Regions from separate parts of the Arthrobacter sp. OAP107 genome, predicted to be linked through region 2. Evidence: predicted binding sites of a transcription regulator. Region 2 holds the regulator's gene; the other holds the start of a gene.
The links. Region 2 encodes Rex, which represses fermentation and respiration genes when NADH is low (regulators of the CRP and FNR family bind a similar motif). Its sites were predicted from a motif close to CTTGTGAANNNNTTCACAAG; they were not measured.

Region 1 (4,798 bases), 1.2 Mb from region 2:
CCATTTCCTCCATGACGCGGACCACCTGGCAGCTGTAGCCGAACTCGTTGTCGTACCAGACGTAAACAACCAGGTTCTTGTCGTTGGAGATGGTGGCGAGGCCGTCAACGATGCCGGCACGGCGGGAGCCGACGAAGTCGGTGGAAACAACCTCGGGCGAGTCGATGTAGTCGATCTGCTTGCGCAGCTCCGAGTGCAGCGACATCTCGCGCAGGTAGTCGTTGACCTCGTCCTTGGTGGTTCCCTTTTCCAGGTTGAGGTTCAGGACGGCCAGGGACACGTCCGGGGTGGGGACCCGGATGGAACTGCCGGAGAGCTTGCCCTGCAGTTCGGGCAGTGCCTTGGCGACGGCCTTGGCGGCGCCGGTTTCGGTGATCACCATGTTCAGCGCGGCGGAACGTCCGCGCCGGTCGCCCTTGTGGAAGTTGTCGATCAGGTTCTGGTCGTTCGTGAACGAGTGCACGGTCTCCACGTGGCCGTGGATGACGCCGTACTTGTCGTTGAGGGCCTTCAGGACCGGGGTGATGGCGTTGGTGGTGCAGGAAGCCGCCGTCACGATCCGGTCCGAATCAGTGATGTCGCCATGGTTGATGCCGTGGACGATGTTCTTCAGCTCGCCCTTGCCCGGTGCGGTCAGCAGGACCTTGGCCACGCCCTTGCTCAGCAGGTGCTGGCCGAGGCCTTCGGCATCGCGCCAGCGGCCGGTGTTGTCCACCACGAGGGCGTTGTTGATCCCGTAGGCGGTGTAGTCGATGGTGGCGGGGTTGTCCGAGTAGATGACCTGGATCTGGACGCCGTTGGCCGTGATGGTGTTGGCTTCGGTGTCAACGCGGATGGTTCCCTCGAAGGAGCCGTGCACGGAGTCGCGGCGCAGCAGGCTGGCACGCTTGGCCAGGTCATTGTCGGAACCGCGCCGGACCACGATGGCGCGCAGGCGCAGGCCGTGGCCGCCGCCGGCCTTTTCGATGAGGAGGCGGGCCAGGAGCCGGCCGATCCGGCCGAAGCCGTAAAGCACGACGTCGGTGCTGGTGCGGTCGTCAGCGCCGCGCTTGCCCACGATCTCGGCCAGCTCTGCACGGAGGAATTCCTCCAAAGCCATGCCCGCGCCGTCGGACTTGAACTTCTGGTTCAGGCGGGCGATGTCGATGGCAGCGGCACCCAGGTCCAGCTGTGCCAGCATGTTCAGCAGCGGAGCTGTCTCCTCCAGGAGCAGTTCGTCCTTGCTGATCCGGCGCGCGAAACGGTGGGCCTTCAGGATGTTCATGGTGGACTTGTTGATCAGGCTGCGACCGTGGATGGAGGTAACCACGTTGTTTTCACGGTACAGCCGGCCGATAACCGGGATCATGGCCTCGGCAAGTGCCTCCCGGCCCATCCACGTATCAAGACAAGAATCTGACGTCTGGCTCACAGAACTACCTTCCTTGGTTCAACCGGCCTACGTCCTCGTAAACCGGATGGCGGCCACTGGAAGTTATCCAGGGCAAGCTGGCACCGGCAGGGTTTCGGTCCACCCCGGATGCCGTTGACCGTGCAAAGAAAAACCGCCGGCTGCGAACGCAGATCCGGCGGTAGAACCTCTACGTTCACCATCCATTCTAGGGCGGCGCGGGGACCGGAAAGTGCCGGGAGCCCGTGAAATCACTCACACCGCGTACAGGGCGTGAGGTTGATCCTCCCATCCCGATCCTGGCGGCCGTGTCCTGCTTGAGTGGATGGGTTGACCGATACGCCGGGTTCTGTGCTCCCGCACCGTTGCCGGTGCGGGAGTAGCGGCCATCCATCTACGAGCGCCGTTGCCGACGCCCTCCAGCGGCCTACCCGGACACTCGGGCGGGCAGCCCTCAAACGTGTCCTGTCTGGCCTTGCTCCGGGTGGGGTTTACCTAGCCTTCCCGGTCACCCGGGAAGCTGGTGGTCTCTTACACCACCGTTTCACCCTTACCTGCTTCGTGCCGCTTTCAAATCGGCGCGACGCAGGCGGTCTGTTTTCTGTGGCACTGGCCTGCGGGTTACCCCGAGTGGGCGTTACCCACCACCCTGCCCTGCGGAGCCCGGACGTTCCTCGAGCCACTTGCGTGGCGCGCGGCCGCCTGGTCAACCCATCCGCAGTCCAGTTTACGGGCTTTCCGGCGGCCCCGGACACGCACCGGTTCCGGGGTTAGGATCGGGAAATGGACCAGTCGTCCTTTCCGCGGCCGTCCTTTCCACGGCGGCGCATGCTGCAGCTGGCAGCCGCTGCCGGTCTGAGTGCGGCCGCGACGTCAGCCTGCACCGGCACGCCGTCACCGATTCCCGGCCCGACGACGGCCAACACCGCCACCGCCGGCCCGGTGCCCGATTCCGGCGGACCGACGACTTCGGCAGAGGCAACGACGGCGGCCCCGCCGGCTCCGCCAGCATCCGTGCCGCCTTCCACGGTGCCGGCTTCCGCCGTGCCGATTCCCGCGGTGTCGACCCGGACAGGCGGCTTTGTGTCCCGCTTCCGCCCGGCAGTCATCACCCGCTGGTCCCTGGCCGTGCCGCTTGCGGAGGAGGCCAACCAGCTGCTGCCGGTGGCGGTCTTCCTGCACGGGCTCGGCGGCAGCCACGAGGTTCTGTTGCTCGACCTCGCGGCGGACCGTGCACTGCAGCGCCACCTGGACGACGGCGGGCTGCCCTTTGCGGTGGCCGCCGTGGACGGCGGCGACTCCTGGTGGCACGCCCGCGCCGACGGCAGCGATACGCAGTCCATGCTGGTGCAGGAGTTCCTGCCGTTCCTGGGCGAACAGGGGCTGGATCTCGGAAAGGTCGGCATCTTCGGCACGTCGATGGGAGGGTTCGGCGCCCTCCTCCTGGCGTCGCGGGGCAGGGTGTCCGGGCTTCGCGGGGTGGCTGCCATGAGCCCGGCCGTCTGGTCCAGCTATGAGGAGGGGATACAGGGCGCCTTCGACGGCCCGGCTGACTTCGCAGCGAACAACGTTTTTGCGCTCCGGCCGAGGCTTGCAGCGATTCCGAAGCGGATCGATTGCGGCAGTGAGGATGATCTGGCCGCCACAGTTCGCCGGTACCGTTCGGGACTTCCCGGCCGTGTGGAGGGCGGCTTCCAACCCGGCGGCCACGACGCCTTGTACTGGAGGTCCATCCTGCCGGACGTGCTGGACTTCCTGGGCCGTTCGCTGGGCTGACCTTACCCACCCGGCAGATGCGGACCCCAGCTGACCCGCACCCTGCCGGTAAGATCGTACGGTGCTGATTCTGCTCCCCCCATCCGAAGGCAAGACTCCGGCCGTCCGCGGCGAGGCCATGGACTGGGCTTCGTTGAGTTTCCCTGTGCTGAACACCTACCGGGCCAAGGTGCTCGATGCGCTGGGGACAGTCAGTGCGCACGAGGATGCCCTCGCCCTCCTGGGCGTTGGAGCCTCCCTCAAGGACGACGTCGAACGCAACACCCGGCTCCACGTCGAACCGGCGGCGCCGGCACACCAGGTGTATTCCGGCGTGCTGTACGACGCCCTCGGCTACAAGTCGATGACGCCGGCACAGCGGCGCCGTGCGGATGAATCAGTGCTGGTCATCTCCGCGCTGTGGGGCGCCATCCGGTTCGCTGACTCCGTGCCCGCCTACCGGCTGTCCATGTCAACGGCATTGCCCGACGTCGGACGCCTTGCCTCATTCTGGAAACCGCAGCTTACCGATGCCCTCGGCGAAATTGCCGGCGGCAGTCTACTGGTCGACTGCCGGTCCAGCACCTACGCAGCGGCCTGGGCTCCCCCGCCGGTGGACACCGTGACGGTCAACGTGTTCACGGAGGTGAACGGCGCGCGCAAGGTGGTCAGCCACTTTGCCAAGCACACCCGGGGCGAGCTGGCCCGGCACCTGCTGACGCGGCGCGGCAAAGCCCCGGCGACGCCGGAGCAGCTGCGGAAGGCGGCGGCCGAGAAGTGGCAGGCGGAACTCGTTCCGGGCACCGCACGCAAGGCACACGCCCTCAACATCATCCTGCCGGGCTAGATTTTCCTGCCGGACCAGGCCTCCGTCAGCCCCACTCCGCGGAACGCACCAGGATGCAGCCGGAGTCGGGGCAGAAGACGATGTCGTCCTCGGCGGCGGCCTTGATCTCGGCCAGGTCGCCGGGGCTCAGCTGCATGCCCGACCCTTCGGACGTGCCGTGGAAGAGCCTTGCGGCACCCACTCCGCGGCGGGCCAGCGTTTTCTCGTAGACCGCGAGCATTCCTGTGTCCAGCCCTGCGGCGAAGTCCCTCCGCTTGCGGGCCACCTCGTTCTCCTCGGCCGCGACCTCGGCCAGCGCGGCGTCGAGCTCGGCCCTGATCCCGCCGAATGAGCCCTGGATGTCGTCCACGATGCTCTGCTGCGCCGCCTGCCTTTCGCGCAGGCCGTCCAGCCGCTCCAGGACCTCCAGTTCGACGTCCTCCAAGTCTGAACGGCGCTTGTTGAGCGAGGCAATATCCTTTTGCAGGGCGACGAGGTCCTTGGAGAGCCCGGTGCCGCTGTTGAGCCGGGCCTCGTCCCGTTCGATCCGGGTGGCCACCTGCTCCACGTCCGCTTCGGCCCGCTTCAGTTCCGCTTCGGCGTCGTGGACGGCGAGTTTCGCGGCGCCCAGTTCCCCGTTGGCAACGCTGAGGGCGGCCTCAAGATCAGTGATCCGGGGATCGTTTTCAAGGCTGCGGCGGCGGTTGGACAATGACTTCAGCCGGGCATCCAGGCCCTGGAGCTCTAGCAACTTCAATTGTTCAGCCGGTGCTGCCTTGGCCACGTTTTACCTCCGCTTGATCCCATCCGGCCTCGCGGCCGGCACC
Region 2 (4,798 bases):
GGTGTCCTACTGGATCTGGGTGGTCGGCGGCCTCTTGGGGCTGCTGGGCGGCGTGATCGGCCTTTTTGGGGTGCTGGTCCTACTCGCGATCATTCCCGGCGTGGCCATCCTGGTGTTCCTGCTCGTTCTGGTGGCTCTGGCCCTGGCCGCCGCAGAGATTGTGCTGGCCATGAAGCTGAAGGAGGGCAAGGAATGGGCACGGCTGGCCCTGAGCATTGCAGCCGGGGTGTCGCTGCTGCTGGCCATCGCCAGCTCGGGTTTCCGCCCAGGCCAGGACGGGAACTGGCTGGGCTTCCTGCTCAGTCTCGTGGCCACGGTACTGATGCGGGTGCCCAGCTCGCAGAACTGGCTCGCTGCGGCACGTGGCCGCCCCTGACCACGGGGTCCGGTAACTCTGATTTCTTAGCCGGGCAGTTCCCTGCTGGCAGCGTTTCCGCAGGTTGGCCCGGCTTTGGAATACCTCTCCGGAATGATCCACCGCACACCCGCTGAGGGGTACGGTGGGAAGTGAACCATGCTGGGGAGGGCAGGCGTCTGAACCGGTAGCCGATCCAGACGTCACTACGCAAAGGACCGCTCATGAGCAATCCTCCAGTCCCGCATTCCAATGACCCCGGCCCCGACGAGCCGGACAACGGTTCCCAGCCGAGCAATGGGCAGCCCCAGTATGGACAGAACGCCCCCCAGTACGGGCAGAACGCACCCCAGTACGGCCAGGGCGCACCCCAGTACGGGCAGGGCGAACAGGGCACCCCGCAGTACGGCCAGGGCGCACCCCAGTATGGCCAGAACCCACCGCAGTACGGACAGCCCCCGTACGGTCAGAACGCACCCCAGTATGGGCAGGCACAGTCCGGGCAGCCGCAGTATGGTCAATCCCAGCCCGGCCATCCGCCCTACGGCCAGAGCCCGTATGGCCAATCGCCCTACGGGCAGTACCCGTCCGAACAGGTCCAGGCAACAACGGGCGGCGGCGTTCCGAAGCTCGTGAACTATTCCTTCTGGATGATCATCGCCGCAGGCGTCCTGTCCATCCTGGCCGTCCTGATCGCCATTCCCACGCTCGACGACCCGGCCATGCGGAGCACGTTCGAGGAGCAGCTGCGCGGCAGCGGCCAGAACATCGCGTTCGAGGACGTGAAGGGCTTCATCATCGGAACCATGGTGGTCTTTGCGCTGATCGGCGCCGGCCTCTACGCGCTGGTGGCCTTCAACGTCCGGAAGGGCAAGAACTGGGCCCGCATCCTGGGCACCGTCTTCGCAGCGCTTTCCGTGTTCAGCCTCTTCCCGCTGGGCCTGAACACCCTGGTGGGCCTGCTCGGCATCGCCGCGATCGTGATGCTGTACCTGCCGGGATCGGCGCAGTACTTCCAGAAGCCGCAGCCGTTCGCCAACCCGTACTCGCAGCCGGGCCCGTACGGCCGCTAGCAGGAAGTCCTAAACCGCCAGCGGGCGTGGATTCCCGGAAACGCCGGAGTTATTCCGGCTGACCGGGGGTCTGCGCCCGTTGCGCGTGGTACGCGAGGATCTGCAGCTCGGTGGCCATGTCCACCTTCCTCAGCGTGACGCCGTCGGGCACCTGGAGCATCACCGGAGCAAAACTGAGGATGCTGCGCACTCCGGCGCTCACCACCCGGTCACAGACGCTTTGGGCCACGGCGGCCGGCAGCGCCAGAACCACCATGTTGGTGCCGGTCCGCTCCAGGACCGTCTCCAGGTCCGCAACGTCGCTGACCCGCAGCCACCCCACCTCGTTGCCCACCACCATCTGGTCGGCGTCGAAGATGGCCACCACGTCAAAGCCCCTGGATTCGAAGCCCCCGTAGCGGGCCAGCGCCTTGCCCAGGTTGCCGGCGCCGACAATTGCGACTTTCCAGTCGTGCGTCAGCCCCAGCGCGGCGGCGATGTGGCGGCTCAGGTACTGCACCTCGTAGCCCACCCCGCGCGTGCCATACGAGCCCACGTGGGACAGGTCCTTGCGGAGGGTTGAGGAGCTGACCCCGGAAAGTTCAGCCAGTGATTCGGAGGAGACCCGCTCGGTGCCTTCGGCCAGCAGGGAGTTCAGGGCGCGCAGGTAGATCGTCAGCCGGGCCACGGCCGCGGGCGGGATCTGCTTGCCGGCAGCCCCGGTGGGTCCGGGCAGGGCCTGGGGTGGTGAATCGAGCGAAGTCACTATCTGCTCCGTTGTGTCGCGGTGTGAGTCCACTCTAGATCCCCATCAGTTATGCCAACAAAGCCAATGCCGTTGTTCGAAATCGCCTAGGCCCCCGCGATGGCACGGCGAAGCACGCGCTCCAGGCGTGCCTCGTCGATCTTCCAGAAGTCGCGCTGGATGCCGTCCACCAGCACGACCGGGATCTCCTCGGCATAGCGGTCGCAGCAGCTCGTCGTCGGCGTCCAGCTGCCGCTCCGACCACGAAAGTCCCAGCCCGGCAGTAACCCGCGCGACGGCGTCGCGCGCCGCGGCGCAGAGGTGACAGTCAGCTTTGGTGAGGAGAACGACGTCGGGGTTTGCCATGCTTCAACCGTATCGCCGTTCCCGGCGCCGGGCGACGCGGCGGCCGTCAGGTGAGGCGTACTGCATTGACTAGACTCAGTGGCATGCCCGAGGAGAAGTACGTCGCTGTGGCCCACCGTCCGGTTGCAAAACAGCAACACGGCGAGGCAGCCTTCTTCGACGTCGACAACACTCTCATGCGCGGCGCGAGCCTGTTCCATGTGGCCAGGAAAATGCACCAGCGCGGAGCCTTCACGATTGGGCAGGCGGCGGGCATGGCGTGGAAGCAGCTCAAGTTCGTGCTCCGGGGCGAGAACCTCAACGACGTCCACGCCGTCCGGGATTCGGCGCTGAGGCTCGCGGCCGGCATCACGGAGGAGGACATCAAGGCGCTGGGCGAAGAGGTCTACGACGAGATGATCGCCTCGCGGATCTGGCCCGGCGCGAAAGCCCTGGCCGAGCAGCACCTGCGCGTGGGCCGGAAGGTCTGGCTCGTCACGGCGACGCCGATCGAGGTGGCCACGGTGATTTCCACGCGGCTGGGGCTCACCGGCGCCCTCGGCACGGTGGGCGAGACCAGGGACGGTTTCTACACCGGCAGGCTCGTCGGGGACATCCTGCACGGCGCCGCCAAGGCCGTGGCGGTCCAGGGCATCGCGGACCAGCACGGGCTGGACCTGAAGCGCTGCTGGGCGTACAGCGACTCCTACAACGACATCCCCCTGCTGACGATGGTGGGCCACCCGGTGGCGATCAACCCGGACGCCCGCCTGCGCAAGCACGCCCGCGAACACAACTGGCCGGTCTACGACTTCCGCTCAGGACGGCGGGCCGCCACTCTGGGCCTCAAGGCAGCCACGGCGGGCGGCGCAGTCTACGGCCTCTGGCGGGGCTACACCCGTTTCCGCGGCCCCCGCGCCTGACGCGCTGCTTTCCCCGCGGGCGGTTTTCCTGTCGAGGACGCAAAAATGCCCGCACCCTCGAAAGGGAACGGGCATTGAAGCGTAGAGCGGACTCTACTTCTTATTGCGGCGCTGGTGGCGGGTCTTACGAAGCAACTTGCGGTGCTTCTTCTTGGCCATACGCTTGCGACGCTTCTTAATAACTGAACCCACGAAAGTTCCTTACAAACTAGATGCAGTACCTGTCTGATGGAGAAGGTCCGTGGACTGAGCAACAGACTGACAACTGACAGATTCTTACAATGACGTAAAACGTTCCTTAACAGGGTACCGCTTATCCGGGGCGTCCCCTGACCAGCACAGCCCCGTGGCGTGCAACGGCCCCCAAGGCGGCTGCAGCAACCACGGGATCGGTGCGGTCAATGTTGTCCCGTTATGCGGTGCCCGTATGACCGTCAACGACAGCACCCTTGAGGTACTGTTCGACGGCGGTCTCCGGGACGCGGTAGGAGCGGCCGAACCTGACGGCGGGCATCTCCCCCGAATGGACAAGGCGGTATACGGTCATTTTGGAGACACGCATTACCTCAGCCACCTCGGCCACGGTCAAGAACTTGGCGTTCGAGAAGTTCGACTCTGCGGACATTACCCATATTCCTTTGCTCTCAGCAACGACGCCGGTCTTTCTGCGGTGCGCCGATGCTGAGCCATCGAACAACCGTGTTCTAGTTACTCTAGATGCTCACGTGGCCATTGTGAAAGCCCGCCGCTTCCGGGAGGATGCGGCCAACTGCTCGAGGACCGACGCCGTCACATCCCACTCCATGCAGGCATCTGTGACGCTCTGTCCGTAGACCAGCTCGGAGCGGCCGGCGGCGTGTTCGGCCACGTCGAGGTTCTGCGCGCCGCCCACCAGGAAGCTCTCCAGCATGACGCCGGCGATCGCTCCGGCGGCCGTTCCCGCGTCCTCGAGCTGGGCGCCGATTTCCAGCGCCACCTCGGCCTGGCGGTGGTGGCTCTTGCCGCTGTTGGCGTGGCTGGCGTCCACGATCAGACGCGGGTTGAGGTTCTTGGCGGCGAGCTTGGCGGAGGCCGCCTCGACGTCGGCGGCGGAGTAGTTGGGGCCCTTGCGGCCGCCGCGCAGGATTACGTGGGTGTCGGGGTTGCCTGCAGTGGACACCAGCGCGGCCCGGCCGTCGCTGTCGATCCCGAGGAAAGCCTGGGCTGCTGCCGCGGCGCCGCAGGCGTCGACCGCCACCTGGAGGTCGCCGTCGGTCCCGTTCTTGAAGCCGATGGGCATGGAGAGGCCGGAGGCAAGCTGGCGGTGAATCTGGCTTTCGGTGGTCCGCGCCCCAATGGCTCCCCAGGAAATGAGGTCCGCCATGTACTGCGGACTGAT

Region 1: a site for Rex is predicted at 1,633-1,652, ahead of ABIE00_RS09080 (glyceraldehyde-3-phosphate dehydrogenase). Genes of this name have one in related genera too.

Annotation. Positions count from the first base shown of each region.
Region 1 covers NZ_JBEPOK010000001.1:1,934,361-1,939,158, reverse strand. The annotation lists gene ABIE00_RS09080 (glyceraldehyde-3-phosphate dehydrogenase) at 1-1,411, opposite strand, end outside; RNA gene rnpB (RNase P RNA component class A) at 1,713-2,104, opposite strand; gene ABIE00_RS09070 (alpha/beta hydrolase) at 2,174-3,166, shown strand; gene ABIE00_RS09065 (YaaA family protein) at 3,228-3,992, shown strand; gene ABIE00_RS09060 (zinc ribbon domain-containing protein) at 4,018-4,755, opposite strand.
Region 2 covers NZ_JBEPOK010000001.1:707,586-712,383, reverse strand. The annotation lists gene ABIE00_RS03250 (hypothetical protein) at 1-376, shown strand, start outside; gene ABIE00_RS03245 (MFS transporter) at 580-1,428, shown strand; gene ABIE00_RS03240 (redox-sensing transcriptional repressor Rex) at 1,478-2,173, opposite strand; partial or broken gene ABIE00_RS03235 (glutaredoxin family protein) at 2,260-2,518, opposite strand; gene ABIE00_RS03230 (HAD family hydrolase) at 2,602-3,420, shown strand; gene ABIE00_RS03225 (30S ribosomal protein bS22) at 3,514-3,612, opposite strand; gene ABIE00_RS03220 (helix-turn-helix domain-containing protein) at 3,833-4,045, opposite strand; gene ABIE00_RS03215 (3-deoxy-7-phosphoheptulonate synthase) at 4,142-4,798, opposite strand, start outside.